One region of the Lacticaseibacillus boliensis genome, then DNA from elsewhere that is predicted to be linked to it. Evidence: riboswitches for the same ligand, from Rfam matches in the RefSeq annotation. Region 1 holds a riboswitch; the other holds the start of a gene.
What was found. A riboswitch is a leader RNA that binds a small molecule or an ion and turns the genes downstream of it on or off. The one in region 1 is predicted to bind thiamine pyrophosphate.

Region 1 (19,389 bases):
TATCGGGCTCGGGGCAGCTATGGGCTTCAACTTATTGGGCAACATGATGCGGGCGCTGGGAGATTCGCGGACGCCGTTGATTTTTTTGAGTCTCGCGACGGTCGTCAACATCGCTTTAGAGTTACTGTTCATCTTGTCCTTTCACCGGGGAGTGGCCGGTGCCGCCTGGGCAACCGTGCTGGCGCAATTGTTTTCGATCCTGTTGTGTTGGCTGTTTATCAAAAGGCACGTCCCCTTATTGGTGATCCATCGCAGCGACTTAAGATTTGACTGGCAAACCATCGGCCATCACCTCAGGGTCGGCTTACCAATGGGGTTTTCCACTTCGATCATCGCCTTGGGCGCAGTGGTGTTGCAAGTCATGCTCAACACCTTGGGCACCGATGCTGTGGCCGCATACACGGCCGCCGGACGCATCGATCAGCTAGCCATCTTGCCTGCCAGCTCGTTTGGCATGGCGATTGCCACTTACGCCGCCCAGAACCTCGGGGCACGCGAATACGGCCGCCTGCGTCGCGGGGTCCATCAAACCTTGCTCTTGAACGTCAGTGTTTCTGCAGTCGTGGGCATCGTGATCATCTTGTTCAGCAAGCCCTTGGTCAACTTGTTCCTCGGGCCCAACCAACCCGCGGTGACCGCGCTGGCGCAGACTTATTTCCACTACAACGCCAGCATGTACTGGTTATTGGCGATCTTGTTCACGATGCGCAGTTTCCTGCAGGGGTTAGGGATGACCATGGTGCCAACGGTGGCGGGGCTTTTTGAACTAGCCATGCGTGCATTTGCCGGCGTGGTCTTGATCGTCCATCTTGGTTTTGCCGGTGCCGCAATGGCCAATCCTTTGGCTTGGATCGGGTCGGTGTTCGTCCTGATTACCGTCTATTTGCGAACAATGAGGACCATTCGCGAAAAGGCACGCGTTGAAAATTCTGCATGAAAAAGCGCCAGCACACCGCCGATAAGGCGATCTGCTGGCGCTTTTGCTTAACTGAAAATCACTGCACAGGACTCACAGCTTGGTAATCAACGCCAACGATGACTTCAACTCATCGTCGGGTTGTTCTGCCAGTTTTTGCGTGATGTTTTCGGCGATAATCATCCCCATCACGCGTTTGACGCTGGCCTCTACCGCGCTTAATTGGGTGACCACATCAGCACAATCGCGCCCTTCGGCCATCATTGCCTGAATCCCGCGCAGCTGACCTTCAGCGCGCTTCAGACGATTGATCAGTTTCGGATCACAAGCCATTTTGCTGACCTCCTACTAGTTCTTGAGATCATGATACCATACCTAGTCGAGGTATTTGCGCAACCGCGCGGTAAATACGGGTTCAGGCTGGAAGCCGACAAGGCGGTCGATGATCTGGCCGTCTTTTTTGATGATAAACGTTGGAATGCCTTGGACCTGCATTTGGGCGGCGGTTTGTTGATTTTGATCCACGTCTAAGGATTTGAAGGCAATTTGGCCGCTCATTTCGTCAGACAGCTTTTCGACGATCGGGTTCATCATTTTGCATGGTGGGCACCAGGTGGCATTGAAGTCGATCACTACCAGGCCTGAATCGGTTTCTTGCGCGAAGTTACGGTCATTAATTGGTTTTACAGTCATGTGAACACCCCTTCTGAATTTGCTAATAAGAATATACCTCATAAGGGTATTTAAGTCAACACGTCATTTTCAGCTATTTTAAAGGGAAATATTTTACACGTTGACACAATACGGGTATAGGGTATAATCGAATCATAGCTAATTCAGCTTTTCACAAGGGGGAATTTTCCATGCCTGAACGCATTCTTATTGTCGGTGGCGTCGCTGGCGGCGCATCTGTGGCCACACGGCTGAGACGGCTCAACGAAGCTGCTGAGATCGTGATGTACGAAGCCGGACCGTATATCTCTTTTGCCAACTGCGGCCTGCCTTATTATGTTGGCCAGACGATCGCCGAGCGCGACAACTTATTTGTAACGACCCCTGAGGACATGCACGCCGATTTTAACATCGAGATCCATGTGCGGAGTCAAGTCACCGCCATCGACGCAGACACCAATACCATCACGGTGCAAACGCCCGACGGAATCACGCACGACCACTACAGTAAACTAATTTTGGCCGTCGGCGCCAGCCCAATGGTGCCTAAGTTTCCAGGACTTGCCGAGGCCAAAAATGTCTTCACCGTGCGGACTGTGCCAGATGTCGACCAGATCACTACCGCCATCGACGCTAATACGCCGAAGCACGCTACCGTTATCGGCGGCGGCTTCATCGGCTTGGAAATGGTCGAAAATCTTCATCAGCGCGGTCTTAAGGTTACCTTAGTCGAAGCCAGCCCCCAAGTCATGCCCAACCTCGACTTTGAAATGGCTCAGATCTTACACGAACATCTGGCCATGAACGGGATCGACATTCGTTTGAACACCAAATTGGAGGCGTTTGCAGATGACGGCAAAACCCTCCGCTTTGCCGATGGCAGTCAGCTCACCACCGACCTAGTCATCTTGGCCATCGGCGTCAAGCCTAACGCCAAGCTGGCCCAAGACGCCGGCATCACGACCAACGACCGTGGATTCATTACGGTCGACTCGCACTTCGAAACTAACCTCCCGGATGTTTACGCGATCGGTGACGTGATCACGGTTGAAAATGCCATCACCAAACAAACCGCGTCGATCCCGCTGGCCGGCCCGGCCAACCGCCAAGGACGCTATCTCGCAGATCACTTGGCAGGACTTAAGCGGGAAAATCCGGCGGTACTGGGCACTTCTGTCGCGAAAGTTTTTGCCCTCACCGCAGCTGCGACCGGCGCCAACGAACGCCAACTCCAAGCTGCAAAAATTTCCTATCAAGCCATCCACCTCCATCCCAACTCAAGCGCCGGTTATTATCCTGGTGCCGCCCCAATCGCCCTCAAGGTCTTGTTCGCCCCAGACGGTGATATTCTCGGCGCGCAGGCGGTGGGCACCAAAGGCGTCACCAAACGGATCGACATCATTTCAACCGCGATCCGCTTCCACGCCAAGGTCGCTGAACTGGCTGACATTGAAGTGGCGTATGCCCCGCCGTATGCCTCTGCAAAAGACCCGGTCAACTTTGCCGGCTATATGGCCGGAGACATTCTAGACGGCTTGACCGCCACCATCCAATGGCATGACGTCGATCAGCTGCTCGCCAGCGACGCCTTTTTCTTGGACGTCCGCAATCCAGACGAGTTGTTGGCCGAGCCTGCCCTGCCCCACGCCGTCAACATTCCAAGAAGCCAGATCCGCCAACGCGTGAGTGAGCTGCCCCAAGATCAGCCGATCTATGTCTATTGTGGCGTTGGTCTGCGCGGCTACAACGTCACTCGCGCCTTGACTCAGCTGGGCTATCGCGCAGTCAACCTCGATGGTGGCCTCAAGACTTATCGCACGGCAAAATACCAATTGCCCACAACCACCACGGAAGCGCCGACCCCGCAACAAGACCCAGCCCCGCAACAAGAGGAACAGATCCAACTCGATGCGTGTGGCCTGCAGTGTCCGGGACCGATCATCAAGGTGAAAAACACCATGGCGGAATTGGCCCCTGGCCAACAGGTTAAGGTGACGGCTTCTGATTTTGGTTTTTATAAAGACATCGACGCTTGGGCCAAGGCGACCGGCAACACGATCGTCACCAACGCCATCCAAGGCGACAAGGTGGTCGCAACCATTCAAAAAGGCGTCGCCACAAGCGTTTCCGAGTCTGCACCGATTTCGACCGGGCAGACACCAGGCGAAGGCACAACGATCGTCGTTTTTGACGGGGATTTCGACAAAGCGATCGCCAGCCTGATCATTGCCCAAGGCGCCGCAGCGATGGGGCAGCCAGTGACGATGTTCTTCACCTTCTGGGGACTGAACGTGATCAAGCGCCCAGGCGTCAAGCTCCACAAAACCGGCCTGGCCAAAATGTTTGATATCGCGTTGCCTCACGCCGCGCAACAGCTGCCGCTGTCTAAGCTCAACATGCTGGGTGCAGGACGCGGGTTGATGAAGAAGCTGATGCGTCAAAACAACGTCGACCAGCTCGACACGATGCTGCAAAAAGCACAGGAAGCCGGCGTCAAAATGGTGGCCTGCACCATGAGCATGGGCCTGATGGGCGTGCAAAAAGAAGAGCTCATCGACGGCATTGAATTCGGCGGTGTGGCGGCATACCTGGGCGATGCCCGCCAGCGCAATACCAGCTTATTCATTTGATTTGCTGAGTCCGACCAGCCAAAAAGAACGTGTGCCTTCACGGCCGCACGTTCTTTTTTTATTCTTCCAATCCACTGTCTGGTTCTTGGCGCCAAGCCTTTTTAGCCGCGTGTTTCAACATGAACGGCGCCAACAAGGTGGTCAAGATGATCGCCGTGATGATTGCGGAATAATAATCCCCGCTGATCAGCTTGGCCTGATACCCGATCTGGGCGATGATCAGCGCCATCTCACCACGCGACACCATCCCCGCCCCCACCAGATATGACTCCGCCAGGCTGAAGCGCGACCAATACGCCCCTAGTCCCGCCCCGATCAACTTCGCCAGCGTCGCCACCACGGTCAGGCAAAGGATCAAGCCCAGATCCTTTTCGATACCCACCAGCGACATGTTGAGACCGATGCTGACGAAAAACACGGGAATGAAGATGGCATAGCCGATCGGTTCGATGCTTTGATCGACTTCATGGGCGACCGGTGTCTGGGCGATCGCGATCCCGGCAAAAAACGCCCCTACGACGCCGCTTAACCCGATCACATCAGCGATATACGCCATGCCGGTGCATAAGATCACCGCCATCAGCGTGGGCCCGACCGGCAGCAGCAACTTCGTGCCTAATTTTGCCATGATCGGGGCCAGATAACGCACAACGAAGTAAATTGCCACAAAGTAGGCGGCCTGCTCGAGGAACGTCACGACCAGCGGCGTCTGACTGGCGCCTGCCGCGGGATTGCCCAGCATGCTGACCATGATGCTTAAGATCACCACCGCCAACACGTCGTCGACCACCGCCGCGCCTAAAACCGTCGACCCGCTTTTGCTATCGAGCAGGTGCAGTTCTTTCATCACCGCCACGGAAATCGACACCGAGGTGGCGGCAAAGATCACGCTGAGAAAAACACTCTCAAACTGAGTCAGTCCAAACGCCAACCCGACAGGATAGATCGCCGCTACCGGCACGATCACCCCCAACAGCGCCACCATCACGCTGGGACGCAGGTACTTTTTCAACAGGTGCAAGTCGCTTTCCAAACCGGCGATAAACATCAAGATGATCACCCCGAGCTCGGAGAAAATATGCGTGAACTCGTCGGCGCGGATCCAGCCTAAAAGCGCCGGACCGAGAACGATGCCGACCAATAGCTGCCCGATCACGGCAGGGATCCCGATCCGGGCAAACAGATGCCCCACCAGCGTCGTCGCGATCAAGATCAGCACCAAAGTTTTGAGAAATTCCAACGCGTGTCCTCCTTTAAGAGTCAAAAAGACGCAAGCCAAGATCCTCTTTCACACCCCTGAAAGAGAAAACCTTGAGCTTGCGTCAACCGAATGAAATATTTATTTGCTGAAACTAGTATACCAAAATCCGCGCCGGGTTTCAATTATGCCGCGTTCAGACGGCTTGGGGCTGGCCTGAAAGCAGATGATATTGGTGCCCAGCGACCGTGACATCAAGTGCTGGGCCAGAAACTACCGTCAGTGTCGTCTCGCTAGGCGCGACCGCCACGGCCAATAGGCGCCCGCGGAAGCTCATTTTGAACTGGTAGCCGGTCCAGTTTGGCGGGCAAAACGGCTTGAAGCTCAGCTGGCCGTCGCTGTGCCGCATCCCCGCGAAGCCTTGGACGATCGCCAGCCACGAGCCTGACATCGACGTGATGTGCAACCCGTCTTCGGTGTCATTATTGTAATTATCCAGATCCAGGCGCGCGGTGCGCTGATACAGCGATACCGCCTTGTCGACTTCTCCAATCTCGGCGGCGAGAATGCTGTGGATGCTAGCCGACAGCGAAGATTCATGAACGGTCAGCGGCTCGTAGAAGTCAAAGTTGCGCTTCTTTTCTTCCAGCGTGAACTCTTGGTTGAGGTAGTACAGCCCTTGCAAGACGTCTGCTTGTTTGATGAACGGTGAGCGCAAGATCTTGTCCCACGACCAGTGCTGGTTCAACGGCCGCTCTTCAGGCGCCAGCGTTGCCGCCGGGCGCAGGGCCTTATCCAAAAAGCCGTCTTGTTGCACAAAAATGCCCAGCTTGTCGTCTTCTGGCAGGTACATGTGATCGATGATATCTTGCCAGTGCGCCTTTTCCGCCTCAGAAACACCGAGGGCTTCGGCTTTGTCAGCCGTCACCTGCGGCAAGATCTGCAAGGTGTAGCGCAGGCACCACGTCGCCATCTTGTTGGTGTACCAGTTGTTGTTCACGTTGTTTTCGTATTCGTTGGGGCCGGTGACGCCGTGAATCATATACTGGCCGGTACGCGCTGACTGGTGCACGCGATCGGCCCAGAAGCGGGCGATGCCCACCAGCACATCGATGCCCTTGGTCAGCACGTATTCGGTGTCCCCGGTGTAATCGGTGTAGTTATAAATGGCAAAGGCCACGCTGGCGTTGCGGTGGATTTCTTCGAAGGTGATTTCCCACTCGTTGTGACACTCGATGCCGTCGAAGGTCACCATCGGGTACAAGGCGCCTTGCAACCCTTGCTGGCGGGCGTTGTGGTAGGCGCCTGGCAGCTGATCGTAGCGATACATCAACAAGTTGCGGGTCACTGTCGGGGCGGCCGTCGCCAGATACATCGGGACGATGTAGGCTTCCGTGTCCCAATACGTGGCGCCGCCGTATTTCTCGCCGGTAAAGCCTTTAGGCCCGACGTTCAACCGCGCGTCTTCGCCATAATAGGTCATGAACAGCTGCAAGATGTTGAAGCGGATGCCTTGTTGGGCCTCGGGATCTCCGTCGATCTGCACGTCGCTTTGCGCCCAGCGCTTGGCCCAAACTGCCTGATGGGCCGCCAAGTGAGCTTCAAACGCTTGGCCGGCAGCGGCGTCTAAGATGGCTGCCGTTGCCGCCGCTTGTTGGCCCGCCGGCACGTCGCGGCTGGTGATGACCGCGACTTGTTTGTCCAGCGTCAGTTTCTGGCCAGCGCTCAGCGTCGTGGTCAGCGTCTCCACCACCGCTTGGGCGCGCTCGGTCGCCGCGCGGGTCACCGGCGCATCCGCTTCGATCTTATTTTGCATCATCTCGGTGACGGTGAAACGTGGCGTGCCAAAAGGATTCGGCTTGGTCGCCATCGTCAACGTGTTAGCCGCCACGGCGACAGGTTCCCAGAACGTTTCGTCGTAATTGGCGTCTTCGTTGTGCACGTCGCCATCGATCTGCGGGGCCAACACAATCGTCGCGGTGCCTGCAAGCACGGTCGCCTGCACCCGGATCAGCGCCAATTGTTGCACGGCGTTGCTCATAAAGCGGGAGAACGCCAGCTTGACTGTGGCGTCTGGCATCTCGACGACATATTCTCGCCGCAACACCCCATCATGCATGTCTAAGGCGAGGTGGAAGTCATGATAAGTCACCTTGGCCAAGTCGATATCGACACCGTTGATCTTGATCGGAATGCTCAAGAAATCTGGTGAGTTGATCGCCTTGCCAAAATATTTCGGATAGCCATTTTTCCACCACCCAACGCGCGTCTTATCCGGAAACCAAACTCCCGCCAGATAAATGCCACGGTGGGTGTCGCCAGAATAATGTTCTTCGAAATTACCGCGCATCCCCATGTAGCCGTTACCGATCGCGGTGAGACTTTCTTGGAGCCGCTTGTCCGTTGTCGCCAACGCATTGGTTGCTAACACCCACGGATCGATATCAAATAGTCGCTTCGTCATAATCCTTCCTCCAACTTACCTAACTGCTTGTGGATGTGAGCCATCCACTTCTGCTCGGGCTTACTTGACCGCCCCTTCAGAGACCCCTGCAATGATCTGCTTTTGCATCACAAAGTAGAAAATGATCACTGGAATGATCGCGATCGTCAAGCCGGCCATGGCCAGGTGCCACTGCTTGGTAAACTGACCGAAGAAATCAAACATGGTCAGTGGAATGGTCTGCGATCCAGGCCGGTTGATGACCAAGCTCGGCAGCAGGTAATCGTTCCAGATCCACATCACGTTCAGCAACGCGACGGTGACCGTCGTCGGCTGCAACATCGGAAACATCACCTTGGTGAAGATCTGCCAGCGACTGGCCCCGTCGATGATGGCGGCCTCGTCTAAGGCCTGCGGGATGCCTTTCATCGCGCCGACATACAAGAAGATCGACATGCTGGCCCCAAAGCCCAGGTACATGAAGACCAAACCAGGCCGGTTGAGCATGTTAACGCGTCCGAAGATCGATACCAACGGGATCATGACCGACTGGAACGGGATCAACATCGCCGCGACAAACATCATGTAAAAGACGCCACTGAGTTTGCTCTTTGTCCGTTGAATCGCATATGCTGCCATGCTGGAAAACACGATGATGATCAATACGGACACCAGCGTGATTACCAGCGAGTTCAAGAAGGTGCTGACAATGTTGAGATCTTTGGCCGAGTTCACATAGTTGTCAAAATTCAAGGACTTAGGCAAGCCCAAGGTGTCGTTGAACAGCTCCCGCTTGGTCTTGAAGGAATTGGTCAACATCAGATAAAACGGTGAGATCCACACCAATCCTAGCAAGCAGCCGAAGATGATCATCAAGGTTTTTTTAGTTTTCTTCTCTTGTTGCATCAGGCTTCGATCTCCTTTCTAGAGGTGAGGTAGACTTGGGTCAAGGAGATGATCGCCACGAAGACGAAGAAGATAACGGCCTTGGCCTGCGCATAACCCATCTTATTCATGGAAAAGGCGGTGTTATAAATGTTCATCGCCACCATCTGCGTCGAGTTGTAAGGGCCCCCGGCGGTCAACGACAGGTTCTGATCGTAAAGCTTGAAGCAGTTGGACAGCGTCATGAACAGCGACACCGTAAATCCCGGCATGATCAACGGGAACTTGATCCGCCAGAATTTTTGCATCGACGTCGCGCCATCAAGATCAGCGGCTTCCATCAACGACTGGTCGATCCCTTGCAGATAAGAGATGTAGATCACCATGATGTAGCCGGAATACTGCCAAACCATGACGATGACCAGCGCCCAAAAACCGGTGTTCGTGGTCGCCAACCAGTTGCCAAGCCCACCGATGCCGGTCAACTTGCCGAATGCGGAAAAGGCTTCAACGAAGATGAACTGCCAGATGAACCCGAGGATCAGGCCACCGATCAAGTTCGGCATGAAGAAGATCGTCCGCAAGATGTTGGCGCCTTTGAACTTGTTGGTGACCAACACCGCCAGGCCCAGCCCGATGATGTTGATCAAAACGATCGACACCACCGAGAACTTGATGGTAAACCACAGCGAGGCGAGATAGCCCGGGTCTTTGAACGCAGAGATATAGTTTTGAATGCCGACAAAACCACTCGTTGAGACGCCATCCCAGCTGGTGAACGAATAATAGACCCCGTAGAGGAACGGTAGGATCACCACGAGAAACAGCGCGATCAGCACCGGCGCCGAGAACAGATAGAACCATGTCTTTTTCTGGGACATCATATTACCCCCTAGTGACGAATATGAATAATTGCAGACGCGGGTCACCCCGCGCAGATTGCTTGTTGATAAAAACAAGGAGAAGCGTATTGGCTACCCTTCTCCTCACTGATTGTCGTGTTATTGTCCAGCGCGTGCTGTCTTCCAAGCCGTCTTAGAATTGTTGATTGCCTGGTTCCAACTTTCCTTGCCAGCAACGTATTTCTGCAACTCACTGGCCATGTTATTCATGCCCCAGTCGGTTGCGAAACCACCGAAGACTAAGCCTTGGGTATCGCCTTTGTTGATGTATGCCAAGGTGTCTTTGCTCAATGGATCAGACAGGTCACTATTACTGAAGCCCTTGTAAGCCGGTACGACCTTGAGGTTCATGTAGTACTTCTTGCCGGTCTTCGAGGTGAATAACCAGTCCATGAAGGCCATGGCTGCCTTTTTGGTCTTAGGATCGGCTTGCTTGTTGACAGCCCACCACTGGGTCACGCCTGCAGAAAGCTTACCGGCGCTCTTTTCGTTGACTGGGATTGGAATGATGCCGATGTTGGCAGCCAACTTCTTGTCAACAGATTCGATGGTTGGATAGACCCAAGAACCTTGCTCTGCCATCGCCACTTTGCCGGTCGAGAAAAGCTTTTCGATTTGCGTGGAGTAATCCATGCTTTGAACCGGTTGCGCACTGTACTTAACGGTTGCATCGATATATTGCTTGAAGTAGTTGCTGTTCTTCCAGCTGATCGTCTTGGCGTTGTAAGCCTTGGTGACAGAACCGTCAAATTCTTGTGACAGGAACGGATCGGCCGCGTGTTGGCCGATGACCCAGCCTTCCTTCATTGGGAAGGCGGTTGGTGCTTCGATACCGAGTTCTGACTTCTTGTCGTTCAACGTCTTCAACGCGGCTTGATAAGAAGCTTGGTCGGTGATCTTAGCAGGATCGATCCCGGCCTTTTGGAAGATGGCCTTGTTATAAACGATCCCGATGCTTTCTTGCAAGACTGGGTAGCCAAGCACTTGGCTGCCAGACTTCACCGTGTTTAGCGTTCCCGGTAAGGCTTTGTCGATCGCCTTGCCGGAAGAAACATCGGCTAAGTACTTCTTATAGGTCTGCAACTGTTGCGGGCCTTCGACCGCGAAAACATCTGGCGTCTTGCCGGATTGCATCTTCGCCTTCAAAGAAGTTTGATAGTCTGTCCCACCACCAACACTGGTTACCTTGATCTTCACGTTCTTGTGCGTCTTGTTGTACTCGGCGGCTGCCTTGTTCAACCCATCTTTGAATTCGACCTTCATGTTATAAAAATCGACGGTCGTTGTGCCTGAGCTGCTTGACGAGCCACTTGAGCAGGCGCTCAATGCCATCACGCTACCGAGTAATGCTGCCCCTGCAACTAGACTTTTCACAAGCTTGTGTTTAGTTCCTGTCATCCTTTTCGCCCTCCTTATTTGAAACGCTTACATGAGTATCATATCGAGACGAGGCACGTCGCGCAAGCCCAAACCGTTGTTAAATCGGCTGTTACCGGTATCAGAATGCAGATCAGTATAAAACCGCCCACGCTTAGGCGTGAATCTGATATTATATACCTATAATCTTCAACGTTAGAGCGCGGTTATCGTCTGCCGAGCATTCTCACAAATGAATATTCTGACATCAAAGGAGACCTTTATGGCAAGAAAAACGCGCACCACTCAAATTTCTCAAGGCATCGTCGATTTACTCTATCCCGTCACGATTATCGGTGCGTTTATGATCACGGTCTGCTTGCCATTGTTGCTGACCATCTTGTTTTTGAAGCCCAGCTTTTTCGCGATCGGGCTATGGTGGCTGTGTCTGCTGCCGCTCGGGCCTGCGGCAATCGCCGCCTTAGCCGCCGTCGGGGAATACGCCCGGACCAAAACGCCCGGCTTGTATCGCCACGCCTGGCGCTTCATGCGGCGTAACTTCAAAGAAGGCCTGAGGATCTGGTTGCCGGTGTGGGTCTTCACGCTGCCATTAATGTTATACAGCCGCGTCGAACTGACCGCCGGCCCGCGCTGGTTATACTTTTTACTCCCGGCGTTGATGCTGATCGGCCTATTTGTGGCTATCTTGCTGCTGACTGTCTGGCTGATTGCTTCTGCTTTTACCTTCAAGACCAGCGACTATTGGCGCCTAGCCATCGGTGGCCTGGCCAACCACAAAATGATGCTGCTCGCCAACGCGATCATTGCCTTGGTCGGCCTTTGCATCGGCGTCTGGGTCAGTCCGTTGTTATTGATCGTCTTGACTTCTTGCCTGCTGGTGCCCCTGTATTACCTCAACACGCCACTGCTCGATTGGATCAAGACCAACTTCACCAACAGCCACTAAGAGCAGCCAAAGACCCTCGCCGCGAAAGCCATGACGGTTTTGCGACGAGGGTCTCTTCTTATGCACCGATTACGAATTTGTCCGGGCAAACGCCGCGGCCAGCTGCTGATAATTCAACGCAGCCGTCGTGGGCACGACAACGTCTGCTTGGGCCAGCACTTGCGGATCCCCGATCCCGACGGCGAACTGGCCGGCCGCTTTGATCGCCGCGACCCCGGCAGACGCGTCTTCAAAGCTCATCACGGCGGTATTAGGCAGGTCGATGGTGGCGGCGGCCTTTACGAAGATCTCAGGGTCAGGCTTGCCGCGGTGAAGCGTAGCCGGATCGACGATGCCGTCAAAATACCGGCGCAGATCCAGTTGCGCCAGGATCGTCGGCGCATTACGCGAAGCGCTGGCGATCGCCAAACGCAACCCTGCCTGCTTGGCGGCATCGAGCAACGTCGTGATGCCAGGCAAAATATCCGCCGGCGTCATCGCCTGGATCAATTGCTGATACGCGGTGTTTTTTGACTCGGCCAAGGCGGCTTTTTCAGCTTCCGTGTAGCGTGTTTCTTGATGGCCATAGCGCAAGATCAACGCCAGTGAATCTGCGCGCGAACGCCCGCGCAAGGCATCGTTAGCCTCTGGCGGAAGCGTGATCTGCAGGCGGGTCGCCAGCTCTCGCCACGCCTGCAAGTGATATGCCGCTGAATCCGTCAGCACCCCGTCTAAATCAAAAATCATTCCTTTTAACATCGCGCACCTCTTCTGGTTTTTCTCAAGCGTAACCGCTCACAAGAGGCCGCGCAAGCCACACGAGGCTGTTAGCGGTAACAAGATCACCGCATGGTCCGGCGCAAAACCAGTTCCGGGGTCACCAACAACTCACCTTGCGGGGCACCGTCTTGTTGGATCTTGTTGAGCAACATCTGCGCAACCAGCTGGCCGAGATGGGCGACCGGCGACTTGACCGTCGAGAGTTGCGGATTGGAGACTTGATCCAAAAACACACCGTCGAAACCGACCACGCCATAGTCTTCCGGAATCATCCCGCCACAACGCCCGATCGCCCGCACCACGCCTAACGCCAGGCGATCTGAGGCACAGATAAACGTCGTGTTGGTTGGAAAATCATCCCAATGATCCGTCACAAACTGTTCTGAGATGTGACTATGATTGCGCAACCGGTGTACCTGAGGGATCTGGCCGGCACTTTGTAAGGTGTTGATATAACCGGCTTCGCGTGAGAATTCGAACGGTTCCTTCACGTCGATGCCAATAAAGACGATGTTGGTGAAGCCTTGATCGATCGCCGCTTGCGTCGCCATCTCAGTACCCAGTTTATTGTTCACGTCGACAAAATCACAACCATTGCTGTTTTCACCAAATAACACCACCGGCTTGGCGAGCGTCTCGATCCACGCGTAGTCGCTGCCGCGCATCCCGGTGATGATATACCCATCAGCATCGTCGCGCTTGAACTCCCTGTTCGTGATCAACTGCATCGCGTATTGTTGCGTGTCCAAGCCCTTAGCGATGCCAAACAACAGCGTCATGTAATACGGTTCTGTCGTGTCGATGTCTTCGAGGATCAAGAACTTGACGACCTGGGTGCGGTTATTGGCCAGCGCCTTGGCCGCCACATTGGGATGGTAATCAAGCGCCGCCATAGCGGCATAAACCAATTCCTGTAACGCCTTGGTGACCTGCTCTGGATGGTTGATCACCCGTGATACCGTCATTTTAGAAACATTCGCCTTTTTTGCCACGTCTGCAAGCGTAACCATTGCCATCCCTCCAGTACTCTAATGGCACTATACCACCACTTGCCGCTATGATACAAAAAAATGCAGCGGCACCCGCTTGCCTCATTAGAGAAGCCGCGACCAAACACCCGCCAACCGCTTTCATTTTCAAAGGATATCTGCTAAGCTACAAGTATATTAATGAATTGACACTAGGGGCGCCGCCATTAGCGGCCGAGATACGCATGTGCTGCGTGGTCCCTTCGAACCTGTAAGTTAGTACTTGCGTAGGGAAGTGTCGCCAAAATCATTGGCGCCGCGACTCTTCGCGGCGTCTTTTTTGCGATCAGGAGGAAAATAACATGGATTTAGAATTACTCGCGCAACTGCAAACCAAGCATCCACTCGTCGTCAACTACGCCAACTTCGTTACCCCGGGGTTTGTCGCCAACGGCCTCAACGCCTTGGGGGCTAGCCCCATCATGACGCTGGCCAAAGATGAAGCCGAAGACTTGATGGCCCCGGCCAACGCCTTGGTCATCAACCTCGGAACCGTCAACGAAGGCGACATGCCATTGATCTTGGCGCTTGCCAAAGCCGCCACAGATAAGAACAAACCGATCGTTTTGGATCCGGTGGCCGTCGGTGCCACCGGCTACCGTGCCCGCGCCGCCAAGCTGTTGCTGAACGACTATCCGATCAGTGTCATCCGTGGCAACGCCGGTGAGATCGCCTTTTTGGCCGGCGTCGAAGCCGAAGCCAAGGGCATCGACGCGCTGTCTGCGACGGCAGCGCCGGCAGACCTGGCCCAGCGGTGCGCGCAACGCTATGACTGCACCGTGGTGGTCAGCGGCAAGATCGACGCCATCGCTTCCGGCAACGACCTGGCGTCTGTCTTCAACCAAACCGCACTGCTGCCCGCTGTGGTCGGATCAGGCGACCTGCTGTCGAGTATCATCGGCGCCTATGCTGGCCTGACCACAGATACCTTCGAAGCGGCCTTGATGGGCGCGACGACCTTGGGTGTTGCCGGCGAGTTGGCCGCAGAGCCGCTGGAAGCGACACAGGCCGGGACCTTTGCTGCCAACTTGATGGATGTGCTCGCCAAGCTTGATGTCGAGACCCTCACCACCGCGGCTCGCTACGAAGAAGCCAAGCGCGCATAGGAGGGTAGCCATGTCTTTAACTCAGTTTCCTCAGGCGTTATCGATCGCCGGTTCTGATTCTGGCGGCGGTGCCGGCATGCAGGCAGATCTGAAAACAATCCAATCGCGACATGTTTTTGCCACGACCGTTCTCGTCGCCATCACCGCGCAAAACACACTCGGCGTTCAGGATTCGCTGGCCTTGCCGCCGGCGATGATCGATGCCCAGTTTGCGTCACTGGCGGCAGATCTGGCTATACGCGCATGCAAAACCGGCATGCTCGCAGACATCCCCACCGTGCGTGCCGTCGTGGCCAACCTCAAACGTTATGACTTCGGGCCCTTGACCGTCGACCCGGTGATGATTGCCAAAGGTGGCGCCTCGCTTTTGACCGAAGACGCCATCGCCGTCGTTCGCTCGGAGCTGTTTCCGCTGGCGACCTTGGTGACCCCTAACCTGCCAGAAGCCGAGAAGCTCACCGACACGGCCATCACCGACCGCCAGTCGATGAAAAAAGCCGCCCACACGTTGTTGACCTTCGGGGCCAAAAACGTGATCGTCAAAGGCGGCCATCTCAGCGACGACGATTCTGCCAGCGATTACGTTTTGTTGGCAGATGGCAGCGACTTTTGGATGCCGGCTACCCGCATCGACACGGTACGCACCCATGGCACCGGCGACACCTTATCGGCCTGCATCACCGCGGAGTTGGCCAAAGGGCGCCCGTTAGCCAGCGCGATCCGCACCGGTAAGACGTATGTCGAAGCCGCTATTCGTGACGGCATTGTTGTCGGTCACGGCCACGGACCGCTGAACCACTGGGCTTATCCGGAGGACGCTTATGAAGACTAGTACCCGCGACAACGCCTTCTTGTGGTTTGGTGCGGCGATCAGTCTCGCGGAGATCCTTTCCGGGACGCTGTTTGCACCGCTGGGCATCGCCCGCGGTCTGGCCGCGATCATCCTCGGCCACTTGATTGGCGGTTTGTTGATGTATGGCTGCGGGCGGATCGGCGCCGCCAGCGGATTGCCGGCGATGGCGACCACCGCCAGCGCCTTTGGCACCCACGGGTCGCAATGGTTTGCCGCCTTGAACACCCTGCAGTTGCTCGGCTGGACCGCCGTCATGATTTTTGCCGGCGCCCAGGCCGCGCAAGTGTTTTGGCCGATCAGCCTAGGCTTTTGGGCAGTCGTGATCGGCATCATCATCGCCTTGTGGTTGCTGATCGGGTTGCAAGACCTCGGCCGCTGGAACACGATTGCAGCCATCGCGCTGTGTCTTGCCGTGGTTTACTTAAGCGTGCGCTACCTCACCCACGGCAGCATCCCCGCGCCGACCGGCCACCTGAGCTTCGGGGCGGCTTTGGAACTGGCCATCGCGATGCCGCTGTCTTGGTTGCCACTGATCGCCGATTACACCAGCCAGGCCGCCAAACCGTTGCGCGCCAACACGGTCAGCGTCTGGGTCTACAACTTGACCAGCTCTTGGATGTTTGCCATTGGGTTGTTTGGGACGCTGATCACCGGCCAAACCGCGATCGCCGGGCTGATGCGTGGCTTCGGTCTTGGGATCGTGGCGCTGGTTGTGATTATTTTGTCCACGATCACCACGACGTTTTTGGATGTGTACTCCGCCGGCGTCAGCGCGGCATTGCTCACCAAGTTGCCCGCCAAATGGTTGGCGCTGCTGGTGACGGCACTGGGCACAGCCGTGGCGGTGTTTGTGCCGCAGTCGGCCTATGCGAATTTTCTTTATTGGATCTCGGCGGTGTTCGTCCCGCTAGCCGTGATTCAAATCATCTGCGCGGCCTTGCACCAACGCGCCACCGCCGGTTTTGACTGGCCTAACCTCGCGCTGTGGGCGCTTGGCGTCGCGTTGTACCGCTTGTTTTTGGCCCATGTCACCGTGCTGGGAAGCACGATCCCGACCATCGTGTTGGTCGCAGGGCTGACTTTGATCGTCAATTGGAGGCGAAGAAATCTTGTTAAAAGAAGCGCTTAAGTTATATGCCGTCACCGATCGTCACTGGCTTAACGGGCGCACGCTTGAGGCCTGCGTCCAACAAGCCCTCGCTGGCGGCGTGACGATGTTACAGTTGCGTGAAAAAAACCTGACTACCGAGGCTTTTATTCAAGAAGCCCGGCGGATCAAGCCATTGTGTCAGGCCGCCCACGTGCCGTTCATCATCGATGACAACGTCGAAGTCGCCTTGGCCGTCGACGCTGACGGCGTCCATGTCGGCCAAGACGATCGCGATGCTGCTTCCGTCCGCCGGCTGATCGGACCCGACAAGATCCTTGGCGTCTCTGCACAAACCGTCCCGGAAGCCGTCCAGGCCCAAGCCGCCGGGGCCGATTATCTGGGCGTCGGCGCCGTGTTTGCCACCGCGACCAAGCCAGACGCCGTCGACGTTCCGCTGGCGACGCTACAGGCAATCACCGCCGCGGTCACGATCCCGACAGTGGCGATCGGCGGCATCCATCCTGGAAACCTCATGCAACTGCGCGACACCGGCATCGCCGGCGTCGCCTTGGTGTCTGAAATCTTCGCCGCCACAGATATTCAAGCCAACGCGAAAACCCTTAACCGGCAGGTCACCGCGATGCTGGCGTGAGCACGCAAAAAGGACCAAGACAAAATTAAAGTTGACGAAATAACCACGATGATTACAGATATGTACGCGCCATAAAGCACCGCATTTACGTAGAAGGGCCATGCCAAGCAAAATCGCAAAGTTTGCGATTTACTCGGCATGACCCTTCTACGCTATGCTAAAACCGCTTTATGTCGCAGCCACTTTTTTTACGGTCTAATCCACCATGAGATCGACAAAGGTCGCCCGGTCGAGGTGGCTGAAATATTGGCCTACATCGATATCTGCCACCGCGTCTTCAATGGCGTCGCGTCGGTAGTTTCGGCCCAGCAGCCGCATTGCCAGCTCGGCAGAATCGCGCTCGCCAAAATAATCACCGTAAAAATGGACGCCGGTGATCTTACCTTGAACCACTTGGATCCGCGCGTCAACGATGCCCACCGCCGGATACCGGCGGCGCCGTTGGATCGTATACGGCGGCGTCTGGCCGAAGATCCATTGGTCGTTGCCGTAAGTTTCAGCCACGAGCTTAGCGATCGCGGCGTTGTCTGCGGCGCTCAGGTGTAGCTGCTTATCCGCAATCGCCGCCAGGTCAACCACCCCAAACAACCGCCGCACCAATTCATCGCGAAAAGCCGGCGTCGTCAGGTGCTGATACTGCGGCGCCAGATATGGCCGCAGGTTGGTCACATGGCTGCGCACCGATCGGGTTCCTTTGGATTCGATCTTATCTTTGGCAACATGTAGCGCCTGCGGCAACACGTTAAGATCCACATCAAGCATCAACGTCCCGTGTGAAAACAGCTTGCCGCGCTTTTTGTACATCGCGTTGCCGGAAAATTTCTTGCCATCGATCATCAAATCGTTGCGCCCACTGACCGTCGCCCCAGTCGCGCCCATCGCGTGTAAGGCGTCTAGGATCGGTGCGGTAAACGCCTTAAAGTTGCCAAAGTCTTGTTGCGTCGCCGGGGTCACGAAGCTAAAGCTGACGTTACCCAGATCATCATACACGGCGCCGCCGCCAGACAGCCGTCTGGTCAGCGTGATCTGATGCTGGCGCACGTATGGCACATCGATTTCTTCTAGCGGATTCTGATTGCGGCCGATAATGATGCAAGGCTTTTGAATATAAAACAAAACCAGTGGCTCGTCGAAATCTTGTTGCAACAGATACTGCTCAGTCGCCAGGTTGACTCTGATATCATTAGAAGGCATGTTGTAGTAGCGCATCGCCATCATCTCCTCATTCACAGATCCATTATGTGAGAGCTTACAATCAATGTCAATCACGCCACGCCTCACCACAAGTAAATTGGCAGCTCACAACAATGCTGATTTTCTGTAAATCGGATCTGTGCTAAGCTAGAATGGAACTCGCGCTTCTTGAGGGGAGGAAAGCCGGCCATGTACCCTGCACTGCGCCACTGGTTGATCATACGGTGTGAAAGTCCTTTTCGCAAGACGACAGCTGTCTGCTGTCTCGTCAACAGAAAGGACTAACTTTTGCAATCGACCTTATCTAAATCAAAAGTACTTCTGATGGCTATCGCTGCGGCGGTGGTCGTCGCCAACCTCAATTATATCCAGCCGCTGGAGCCGCTGATCGCGACCACGTTTGCCGTTTCCAAGGCCACCGTTGGCGCCGTGGCGATGCTCACCCAGCTGGGCTACGCGCTCGGGCTGCTTTTTCTCGTGCCGCTTGGCGACAAATTCGACCGCAATCACCTCATTCAAGTGATGGTCGTCTTGGCGGTGTTTGCCTTGATTGCCGCTTATCTGGCCCCTAACGTCTGGGTCTTCGGGGTGGCGTCGCTGCTGATCGGGATCACGTCGGTGGCGCCGCAGATGATCATCCCCTTCACCGCGGCGTTGACCCGCGGGATCCGCACCGGTGCCGTGTTGGGCAACGTCTTAAGCGGTCTGCTGACCGGGATCCTGTTGTCCCGGGCCATC
Region 2 (10,589 bases), on a different contig from region 1:
TAGTGAAACAAGCGACTGGCACGGCCGTAACAAGTACTGGCACCGGGACGACGAGCGGTGTTGATGCACGTGACGCTGGGACCACGGATTCGGGTAAATAAGCTGATAGGTTATATGAAGGTAGGACGTAATCTCTGAAGGGGGTGGGTCCTACTTTTTTTGCATTTTAAGTGTGTGTTGATTCCCAATTCAATTCACGGAAAAACTTTTTTAAGATTACGTAATAAATTTTGACTATTAATTCATCGATTTAATCGTTGATAAACAGTGTATGTAATTATTGATGACAAAAGTAAGTAACACAAATTTTTATAGAACACAGAAAAATATAGACACCTTCACTGATAAAATAACTATATATTTAGGACCTAAATCAATTGAGTGTGTAACTTTATAAACAAACCTTAACTAAGGGTGCTTTATATTTCGTGAATGCGAGTGGGCGACGATATGTACAGTGACGTTTTTTATAGACAATCATCTGTTTTTCATGGATAATTGTGAAATCTGATATGACAAAATCATATCGTAGTGGAGGGTTAATTTTAATGGGGAACAAACGTACATTGCCACAATGGCAAAAGGCTTTATTAATTTCGACGGCATTATTAGGTAGTGCAGCTATTTCGGTTGTAACCGTACATGCTGAGCCTATTCAGCAAGTTTCAGCAGCATCAGGAACAATTATTCTCTGGGATGACCAGAGTAACAGTAGATACGGGACGACTATGATTTTCACGAATGGTAATATTCTGTCCACAGATATTCCAAGTGGCTATCATGCAGCCGATAATCAAGACCTTGGCGTATCAGTCCAGGGAGGTCAATTTCTGATTGATACGACCCAAGATACTAGTGGAATCTATCAAGTTCATATTGTGCCAGATGATAGTGATGCAACAACAGTTGGCGCATTTGGGATTATTTATTCGGTTGATTCTGTAACGGGGCAGACGATCGGCATTACAAGTGCCTCTGTTACAGGATCCTATGTGTTAAGCCTTGATGTTCCGGAAGATTATCAGGTATCTGCAACACAAGACGATGGCATAACAGCTAGCGGTAATCAAGTCTTTATTGATACACGTGTCAATCCGTCTGGCGAATACTACGTTAACTTTGAGCCAAAATCAACGATAGCACCAACGGTAGCTCCGACGTCTGCGCCAACGACAGCACCGACCGTAGCCCCAACCGCAGCTCCGACGTCTGCACCGACGGTAGCTCCGACAGTTGCACCAACCGTAGCTCCAACGATTGCTCCGACAGTTGCCCCAACGTCTGCACCAACAGTGGTTCCAACAATCGCACCGACCGCTGCGCCGACGGTTGCTCCAACGGTAGCTCCTACCGCAGCTCCGACGTCTGCACCGACGGTAGCCCCGACAGCCGCGCCAACAGTAGCTCCAACGGTTGAACACACAGTGGCACCGACTGCGGCACCGACGACAGCTCCTACGTCTACACCAACCGTTGCTCCAACAAGTGCGCCAACGTCCGCACCAACCGCTGCGTCGACGGTAGCTCCTACGTCTGCCCCGACGGTTGCGCCAACGAGTGCTCCGACGACTGCACCAACATCCGTACCAACAGCGGCTCCAACGACTGCACCAACAACAGCCCCAACGGCAATTTCCACCCCGGCACCAAAGCCGCTCGCTACCAACAGCTCTGCTTCGACAGAGACGGATGGCACTGAGCAAGCCCGGATCGCAGCCAACGCACAACCGGCTACGATCGCCAAACAAGATGAAGCTGAGCGGTTCCCTGAAACTGGGGAAAGCACCAACAAGGCATCGCTTGCAGGAATTGCAACGTTGCTCACCGCAACGGCAGCGCTTCTGGGAATTTCACTGAAGCGTAAGCGCCGAAACTAGTATCATGAAAGGGCCATCTCGTTGAGGTGACCCTTTCGTTGCGCAATGATGGATTGATGGAGATCATTGAAATGGAATACTTTTTAACGCACAAGCTTTATGCACCGATTTCTGCAATTGAGAAAATGATGATCGCACGCGTGCAACTATTTCAAAACTATCGCCGGCAACCGGTGTTTGTGACCCGTGAGTATGATCGCGAAGTCGCACCGATTTTGCAAAAATATGGCCTTGATGCGTCAACTTATCTCAACATGTTCGACTTTTTCCAAGGGTTCACCGAACAAAGCGAAGCGGTATCGCCTGAGGTGCCAACCATCGCGAATGACACTATCGAGACCAGTGACGACCACTTGCAACAGACCTTCATCTTGGCCGGAAAGATCGTGGCGATTGTGCGCTTCCGGCCTGCTAACCTGGCGTTAGATACGATTAGTTTTTACGATCAAAGCGGCAAGGTCACAAGCGTCGATTTGTACGATACGCGCGGCTTTTTGTCCATGACCCAGCTGATTGATCAAGAGGGTCGCGTGGCGACGCAACTGTTCTGGAACCGCCGGCACGAGTTGGTTTATTCTGAGCAATATGGGCTGGGTGCTGACGGGCAGTGGGGTAACCGCTCGATGCAGTTACGCTTCAACGGCGAGATCAGAACGTTCACGTCGATGGAACCCCTTTTCGCGTACTTCTTAGATGTCGTCGCGACCAAGGATCCTTCGGCGGTCTTCTTCGCTGATCGCCATGAGACCGCGGTCGTGCCGCTCAGTCAGATGGCGGTGCCAGCGCAAAAATTACTTGTGATGCACAGCAGCCACCTGAACGATCCTAACGCCGCGACGCCACAGGTGACCTTGTGGGTGCAAAAAGCCGTCGATGCCAAGTTCTCCGGGATCATCGTGTCCACCGAGAAGCAGGCAGAAGACTTGCGGCAGCTGGTTCCGACGCCTGTGTACACGGTGCCGGTGCGATACTTGACGCCGGCTGAGTTAGATCGGCCGCGGGTGACGCCAGCCGAGCGGCCGCCCCATACGATCTTGGTGGTTGCCCGCTTGTCCGCGGAAAAACGCGTCGGGGATGCGATCCAGGCGCTGAGTCTGATTAAAAAAATCGTCCCTGATGCGACGCTGAACATTTTTGGCGCGCCGATGGCAGGGTATGAGGAACAAAACAAGCTGATCAAGCTGGTCAACACCTTGGACTTGCAAGCACGCGTCCACTTTCGCGGGTTCAAGGACAGCCTGGATGATATCTATCCCGACAATTCGGTGATGGTCGTCACCAGCGAAGTCGAAGGCTTCAACGTCAGCATTTTGGAGGCGCAAAGCTACGGCCTGCCTGTCATCACCTACGACATCGATTACGGGCCGACGACGCTGGTCAACGACGGGGAAAGCGGCATTGTGGTTGCGACCAACAGCCCGCTGTACATTGCCCGGGCAATCATCGATTTGTGGGATGATCCCGCGAAGCTGAGTGCGCTGTCGCAAGGCGCATATGATTTTTGCGCTCGGTATTCAGAAGATGCGGTTTGGGGTCAGTGGCATGAGGTGTTGACGGCTGCGGCCGAATAATTAAAATGGCGTCGCTCACCAGGTCGATGGTGGGCGGCGCCATTTATTTGGGCGGTTGTGTCGCATGGCGCATAATGCTATGATATAAGCACAATATATCCTAATTTCGACATAAAATGTTCCAAATACGGGGGATAACAATGATTACTGCTTTGCATTTGGAAAACTATGGTTCTTTCGTCGATGTGGATTGGGATCTGACGACACGCCATCAGCCCAAGCACGTGGTGGCATTGTATGGCGAAAACGGTGCCGGGAAAACGAATCTATTAAAGCCTTTTGCCCAATTGGCGCGAACGATCGTCACGCTTCGTTTTGCGCGTGAGCTGATGGAGAAGCTGAGCGAGGATTCTGCAGCGTTGGAAGCTAACCAAGTTCAGAAGCCATCAGTTGGGCCGCTTGCCACAGCGACGACTTTGGCCCAAGTGTTTCGCAACGCGTTTACGATCGACAGTCATGAAGACTCGGTCATCCGCATCGCGTTTGAGAACAGTGAGCTTAAAGGCACTGGCAACAGTACCGGGTATTATGAGCTCATTTTTGACAGCGACCATCAGTTGAAGCGAGAAACGCTGTATTCAATCGTGAATGTTCGCAACGGCATGATTTTTGATATTCACCGGCAAGAAGAGACCATTGAGGTCATGCTGAACGGGACCGCCTTCAGCGACGAAGTGCTTAATGCGGATTTTCGCAATAGTATCCAGCGGCTTTGGGGTAAGCACACCTTCTTGAGCATCATTGATTTGGCGCTGAAGGACAACAATCGCGAGTATATGCGTCATGGGGTGGCAAACAGTGTCTGGCACGCGATGCGAGAGATTCAACGAATTTCTTTCACGCTTGAAGATACGCGCAAGGGCTATACGCATGGGCTATTGACCACGGCACCCAGAGCGGGGCGGATTTTGCGTCAAGATGAGACGCAGCTTGATGAAATCGAACAGATGCTGAACGCCTTTTTTCCACAACTGTATTCGGACATTGTCGGGCTGAAATACGTGCGACAGTATCAAGACGAGATGGTGGATTATCGCCTGATCGTCCAAAAGAATATCTGGGGTGAAGTGCGCGATATTCCGTTTGAGTTAGAATCAGACGGGACCAAGCGGTTACTGGATATGATGCCGATGATCGCAGACGCCATGCATGGCAACACTGTGGTGATCGATGAAATCGACACCGGGATCCATGACCTGTTGATGTTGAAGCTAGTTGAGGCCTTGGACAAGCAGATCAAGGGTCAGCTGATCTTCAGCACGCATAATACGTTGTTGCTGAATGCGCTCCGCCCAGAATCTGCGTATGTTATTCAAGAGGATACTGATGGCTTTAAGTATGTCGCTAACTTTCCCGACATCAAAACCATCAAGAAGAACAACAACGTCCAGAAGATGTATCTTAATGGTGACTTTATGGGGATTCCGTACACAGGTTTCCTCGATCTCGATGAGGTGTTTGATGGCCAGCAAAAGTAGAAAGCGCCCCAAGCGGGTGTTGCGACCAGCGCAAGACATTGTGGTTGTGGTCGCCCATGGCTTATCTGAAGTGGCCATTGCTCAAAGTCTGGGTTCAGCGATCCGGTTAAAAATCATCGTGATTGCCGAAGATAGTGGTCGGTCGAGTATCCAGATCGAAGGATTGGCTAAGCGATTGTTAAAAGAAAGCGACTTAGCATCACAGGCGGTATTTGCCGAAGCGTATTCGCTTGAAAGCCTGGATCATCTGCATATTTTCACCTTGATGGATGTTGATGATGTGCAACACCCAGACGTCAAGAACGCGTATCTAAAAGGTCGGATTCCTGGATTATCCCGGCGGTGGTATAAAGATCGGGTCACACCAATCTATTGTGATGGTAACTTGGAGGACGTTCTCAAAGCGGTCGACATGCCATATGCACATTCGCGAGAAAAGTAATTTGTATCTCAAAATCTTCCCTGTTGCCCATTCGCCGCAGGAGCAGAAAACCAAACGCGACGACTTCATCGCGTTTCGAGATAAGTTGCAACGGGTGCCTGAGACAAACCTAGATGTATTTATCACAACTTGTTTGGAGATTGCGGCCAAGCGTTGATCAAGTCTAGCAACCACACACAAACAGCCTCACCATCCAATCGATGGTGAGGCTGTTGACGTCTGGTTTAGTTTGCGGTGAGGTTCGCGCCATAATACAACCGCTTCAGCCCCGGATGCGGAAAATCATCCCGCCAAGGCTTCATGTGGCCGCAGAAGTGGACGAGTACCGGATTCTGGCGGGTGCTGTGCAAGACATCGCGCGAGAAGCGCTGCGTCTCGCCAAGCATGATGTTGGTCTGGGCGTTGTATCTGGGGTGGAGCTGTTGCCACTGGCTGTGCAAGATCGCGTTGAGGGCGTCTTGGTCATGATATTTGCAGCGCTCGGCGTTTTCTTGCGCATAAGCCACGACCTGCGTGGCAATCTGGTCTCGGCGCCAGCGGGCGACGTCGATGAGCAGCATGCCGGAATTAAAATAGCGATCGGGTGAAACCTGCGCCAGGTCCATTTTTTCAAAACGGTCGAGGTCACCTCCGTCGGCCACGGCGCCGATGAGATTCGCGCCCAAGGCCGTGTCGTACAGCGGGCGCAAGGCGCCGGTGTTGACCATGTCGACGTCCAGGTACAAGATCCGCTCGACCGGGTAGTCTGCCAGCAGCTGATCGACGTAGATGCGGTAGTAGGCGGTCTTGGGGATGCGGTAGCTGGTCGCGACGTTGGCCGGCAAAGGGATGTGCGGAGTGATCAGCTGGATCACCACCCGCGGGTTGTTGGCGAAGGCCTGCGTCAACGCGCGGCGCTGCTGGGTGGTGACGTTGTCGCAGATGATGTAAAAATGCAACGCGTCTTGCGGATTGTTGGCGAGGATCGTGCGCGTGAGGTTCAGCGCCTGGAACACCATGTTGCGGTCGATTACCAGCATGATGTTGATGGGTTGTTGTTGGGTGATGGGGCGGTTCAGTTCTAACATACACTCACGTCTCCTTGCGTTTCTGGATTATGCATAGCAATTACTTATATATGCCATAATTCCAGCATAGCAAGTTGAGGGCGGGGGATGCAAGCGGATACATCGGTGAAAGAGAAGAAGACCAGATCGAGGTGCCACTTGTCGGCTAGAAATTACATGGCAGCAATTTCGTGTAACTTAATGAATGAGTTAGATTGTTCAGTGGCACTAGCGACAAGCGCACCATCTTTCACATTGATTGTAATTGAATATCCTTCATTCAGGTTTAATTGCGCGACGAATACTTTGGGAATGGTGAAATATAAGCTGTTGTTATTTTGCAAATGACTTGCTCTTGATCCATGATGATCATCTCTAAACCGAGTATAGCTGCGCTTAACTGAGGTGGTGGCGCAAGAAAACACAACTGATCTTGTGACTGTTCCTTGACAAATTCTCACCATTCTGTCATCTTAGAGCTTGTACAATATAACTGAATACCCGTCACAAAGGGGAGCCATTGGCTGAGAGTGGGGAAACCCTGACCCTTCGAACCTGTTCGCTAATACGAGCGTAGGGATTGTGAGCGTCGTAAATACGACCTTCTTTGTGCATGGGTAAAATCACAAAGGAGGTCTATTATTGTGCAAAAAAGTCATTCACATTTACAAGTCATTCTAGAAGTGGCGATCATCGCTGCGTTTGCCATGGCGTTGGAGTACGTCCCACACAAAACCGGCATCAGCTCTGTGGAAATGAGCTACGGCCTGATTCCAATCAGCGTGTTGGCGCTACGTCGTGGCGTCGGCCCGGCGATGGCGGCCGGCTTCACCTGGGGGATCTTGGATCTGCTCTTGATCGGGATCGGCGAAGGCAGCGTCTTGAACGTGACGCAAGGCTTTATCGAATATCCGATCGCCTTCACCGTGGCCGGGCTCGGCGGCCTTTTCTACAAGCCGTTCCAGCGCGCCTTGACGCAAAACGCCAAAGGCAAAGCTCTCGCGTGGGCGTGGTCGGCGGTGATCTTAGGCGTCTTCGCCAAGTATCTCTGCCACTTCTACGCCGGCTGGATCTTCTGGGGTAGCTACGCGCCTAAGGGGATGTCGGCTTGGATCTACTCGCTGTTCATTAACGGGCTGTCCGCCGTCTTCACCGGCATCTTGACGCTGGTTGTCACCACGGCTTTGGTCACGATCGCCAAGCACCTGTTCTTGCCTAAGCAAGTTGCACATTTGGCGGCCAATTAATCGATATATCCAAGCGGATCGCGTTGGCGGTCCGCTTTTTATTGCCCAAAAATAATTAAGGGGGTATATTAAGATTGGAATCTAATAACAGCGCTTTCATTTTGGAGGATAACGCGATGTCAGATCCGACGACGCTGTGGGTGTTGGGTGTAGGTGGAATATGGTCGGCTTTAGTGGGCGTGCAGGTGTTGCGCGGCCACTGGTTGCGGCTGGTCCGCGGTAACTTGTTTGGCAGTCAGACCGAATCGCTTCGAGCCGGTGGCGCCAAAGTTTGGGGTTGGTTTTACATCGGTGCCGGGATCGTTGCTGAAGGCTTGTTAGGCTATGCCTTATTGTTTGGTTGAGGCCGCACAGGTGACAAAACTGTTCGTTGTTCGCTGATCAGGCTGGGTGTATATTCACCCGTGAACAGAGAAAAATGAGTGATTGAGTTACACAGGAAGCGGGGGATCCGGATGAAAAAGGCGAGTGAAAGCGTCGCGAAACAAACAAACAACAACTATTACGGCGTCGGCGGCTTCACCAGCATCAAGGCTTACTTTGCCAATTACGTGAATTTCACCGGCCGCAGCAGTCGTCGCGAGTATTGGTGGTTGATGCTGTTTTCAGCTATCGTGGGGCTGATCATCGGCGGCGTGACGATCGCCGTCAGTATTGGGGCGGTGATAAAGCTGGCCAACAGCGGGGACACCGCCAAGCTGAGCAGTCCGATCGCGCTTCTGATGAGCATGCTGTGGTTATTGTTGCTCTTGATCGTCATCAGCTTGGTGACGTTGTTACCGTCGCTGTCCTTGGTGATCCGGCGGTTTCGCGACGCCGGGGTCCACTGGGCGGTGTATGTTGCGTTGTATGCGGGCCAGTGGCTCGTTTACATCTTGTTGTGGCATCAAGCAACCGCGCGACTGCTTTTGTTGGCGGCGATTGGCATCACGATGTTGGTCATCACGGTGCTGCCGACCAAGGATCCGCCGCGCGACGAAGCGGCAGGTCGTGAATGATGGCAGGCTTCTCCGGCATGGAGGAGCTTTTTTTTGATCCCAAGTATTACCATTTTTATATGGCGGATGCTGATACAATAAGATTGGTAGCGCCTACTTTCATTTTATAAACAAGATATTTATAAATGTTGATGACTATCACAAATTAAAATTAATACAATAGAGGAGAAGAGAACTGGACCACAGTTTGGAGGGAACATCATGAATAAAAAAAGAATCGGCCTAACAACTGAGAAGACCCGTTTCAGAATGTACAAGGCGAAGCACCAATGGGTCATTGCCGGTGCAACAGTGATTACGATCGCCGCACTGGGTTTCAGCAAGCCGCAAGCGACACACGCGGCGGCCACAACGAGCCCCGACGAACAAGCAACGGTCAGCGACACCCAGGCCCCGGCTGAGGCCGTCACGATGAAAAACGTGACACGCACGATCCACTATGTCGATGCGACGGGCAAAACCGTTGCCCCAGATACGGTACAGACGGCACACTTCACCTCTAACGATGATGGCAAGACTTGGCAGCAGACAGATAGCCAGGCCGGCTTCGCCGCGGTCGCAGCTGCGAGCGTCACAGGCATGACCGCTGACCAGCCGCAGATTGCTGCGGCAACTGTCACGGCGACAGACGCCAACAGCAGCGTGACGGTGCACTATGCCCAAAACGCCGCAGAAAAACCGGCCACAGCAACGCCGGCACAACCAACAACAGCTACCACAAGCAAGACCACAACCGCGACCCCGACCGAGGCGGCAACGACGACCAGCGCCCAAGTAACACCAGCGACTGCAAAAGCTGATGCGACCACAACGGCGGCTGACTCAGCAACGAAGACGGCAACAGACACGACAGCCAAGGATGCTGCGACTGCCAATGCGTCCCAAGCAAATGCAACGACGGCTACCGCAACCACAGCGACGACTGACACACCAGCAAGTGCTGCGACCAAGACAGCGGACACGACTGCGGCAAAAACCGCAGATTCAGCCACCACAGCCGCCGCAAAAACGAAGACCACTGCGCCAGTCGTTAGCTACAAGTCGCTTCTGAGTCCAACACCAGAGCCAGCGCCTACCAGCAACGCAACGGCATCGATGACGGTCAATGGGCAGACAAGTATCGTCGAGTCATATAGTGGTTTGACGGGCAATTCGGCGACAAAACCCGACTCCGGAACGCAAGACAAAGACAAGTTGTCGATTGCTGCTACCAATTTGGTTAAAGGCGACATTGTCTCCATTACCTTGCCGAACTTTAAGGCAATCGACTCCGCTCCTAATTTGAGTGGTGCCACTAAAGCGCAATCGACTAACGGGGTAACCTACACGGTGACGGCGGATACGCTGTCGACGTTAGGCTTTGATGTGCAGATCAAGGCAGCTTATTGGCCCGACAAATCCAAGTTGGATTATCAAGACATCGCAACGGTGGCTGTGAACGGTCAAGTCACTGGTCAAGTCGCGATGAAGGCGACTTACCACTTGGCGAATTTTAGCGGCTATTCGTTGTATAAAGATAGCAACGCCACCAATAAGGATACAAGTTTCGGCGGTGCCAGCCAGATCCACAGCGATGTCCAGGTGGGGGATGACTTTGTGCGCTGGGTCGACGCCGGTTATGAGACTGGCCTCACGGTGGCGGATTACAACAATCTAACAATCACAGTGCCAGTACCAGCTACCTACCAATTAGACACGGCGGTGACCAAACAGTTTGATACGGCTACGAAGAGATTGAACAATAACACCGATGATGATCTGACGACGGTTTGGGACGTTAGCCAAGCCAGTGTTGGTGCACCTGTCATCTTCACGCTGAACGAGGCGGCATCTCCTGCGACGGCACGAGTTGATCGGCCGTTGTACCTTGTCGGTAAGTTTATCAGTGGTGCTGATGGTGTGCAGACCGCGTCTGCACCGGCTTCGGTCA

Region 2: linked by a shared signal. The riboswitch ahead of thiT (energy-coupled thiamine transporter ThiT) and the one ahead of thiM (hydroxyethylthiazole kinase) in region 1 are both predicted to bind thiamine pyrophosphate.

The regions. Positions count from the first base shown of each region.
Region 1 covers NZ_BAAIHN010000009.1:9,946-29,334, forward strand. The annotation lists gene ACYVRB_RS05495 (MATE family efflux transporter) at 1-937, shown strand, start outside; gene ACYVRB_RS05500 (metal-sensing transcriptional repressor) at 1,010-1,249, opposite strand; gene trxA (thioredoxin) at 1,292-1,609, opposite strand; gene ACYVRB_RS05510 (FAD-dependent oxidoreductase) at 1,780-4,218, shown strand; gene ACYVRB_RS05515 (cation:proton antiporter) at 4,277-5,458, opposite strand; gene ACYVRB_RS05520 (glycoside hydrolase family 65 protein) at 5,613-7,880, opposite strand; gene ACYVRB_RS05525 (carbohydrate ABC transporter permease) at 7,941-8,765, opposite strand; gene ACYVRB_RS05530 (carbohydrate ABC transporter permease) at 8,765-9,628, opposite strand; gene ACYVRB_RS05535 (ABC transporter substrate-binding protein) at 9,746-11,044, opposite strand; gene ACYVRB_RS05540 (YesL family protein) at 11,286-11,969, shown strand; gene pgmB (beta-phosphoglucomutase) at 12,039-12,707, opposite strand; gene ACYVRB_RS05550 (LacI family DNA-binding transcriptional regulator) at 12,791-13,738, opposite strand; TPP riboswitch at 13,901-14,007, shown strand; gene thiM (hydroxyethylthiazole kinase) at 14,059-14,862, shown strand; gene thiD (bifunctional hydroxymethylpyrimidine kinase/phosphomethylpyrimidine kinase) at 14,873-15,694, shown strand; gene cytX (putative hydroxymethylpyrimidine transporter CytX) at 15,684-16,844, shown strand; gene thiE (thiamine phosphate synthase) at 16,825-17,457, shown strand; gene ACYVRB_RS05575 (lipoate--protein ligase) at 17,653-18,666, opposite strand; gene ACYVRB_RS05580 (MFS transporter) at 18,976-19,389, shown strand, end outside.
Region 2 covers NZ_BAAIHN010000005.1:113,583-124,171, forward strand. The annotation lists gene ACYVRB_RS03960 (hypothetical protein) at 1-101, shown strand, start outside; gene ACYVRB_RS03965 (LPXTG cell wall anchor domain-containing protein) at 729-1,877, shown strand; gene ACYVRB_RS03970 (glycosyltransferase) at 1,949-3,448, shown strand; gene ACYVRB_RS03975 (AAA family ATPase) at 3,589-4,926, shown strand; gene ACYVRB_RS03980 (hypothetical protein) at 4,910-5,368, shown strand; gene ACYVRB_RS03985 (glycosyltransferase family 8 protein) at 5,593-6,435, opposite strand; TPP riboswitch at 6,915-7,011, shown strand; gene thiT (energy-coupled thiamine transporter ThiT) at 7,122-7,661, shown strand; gene ACYVRB_RS03995 (hypothetical protein) at 7,778-8,005, shown strand; gene ACYVRB_RS04000 (DUF805 domain-containing protein) at 8,117-8,659, shown strand; partial or broken gene ACYVRB_RS04005 (mucin-binding protein) at 8,861-9,313, shown strand.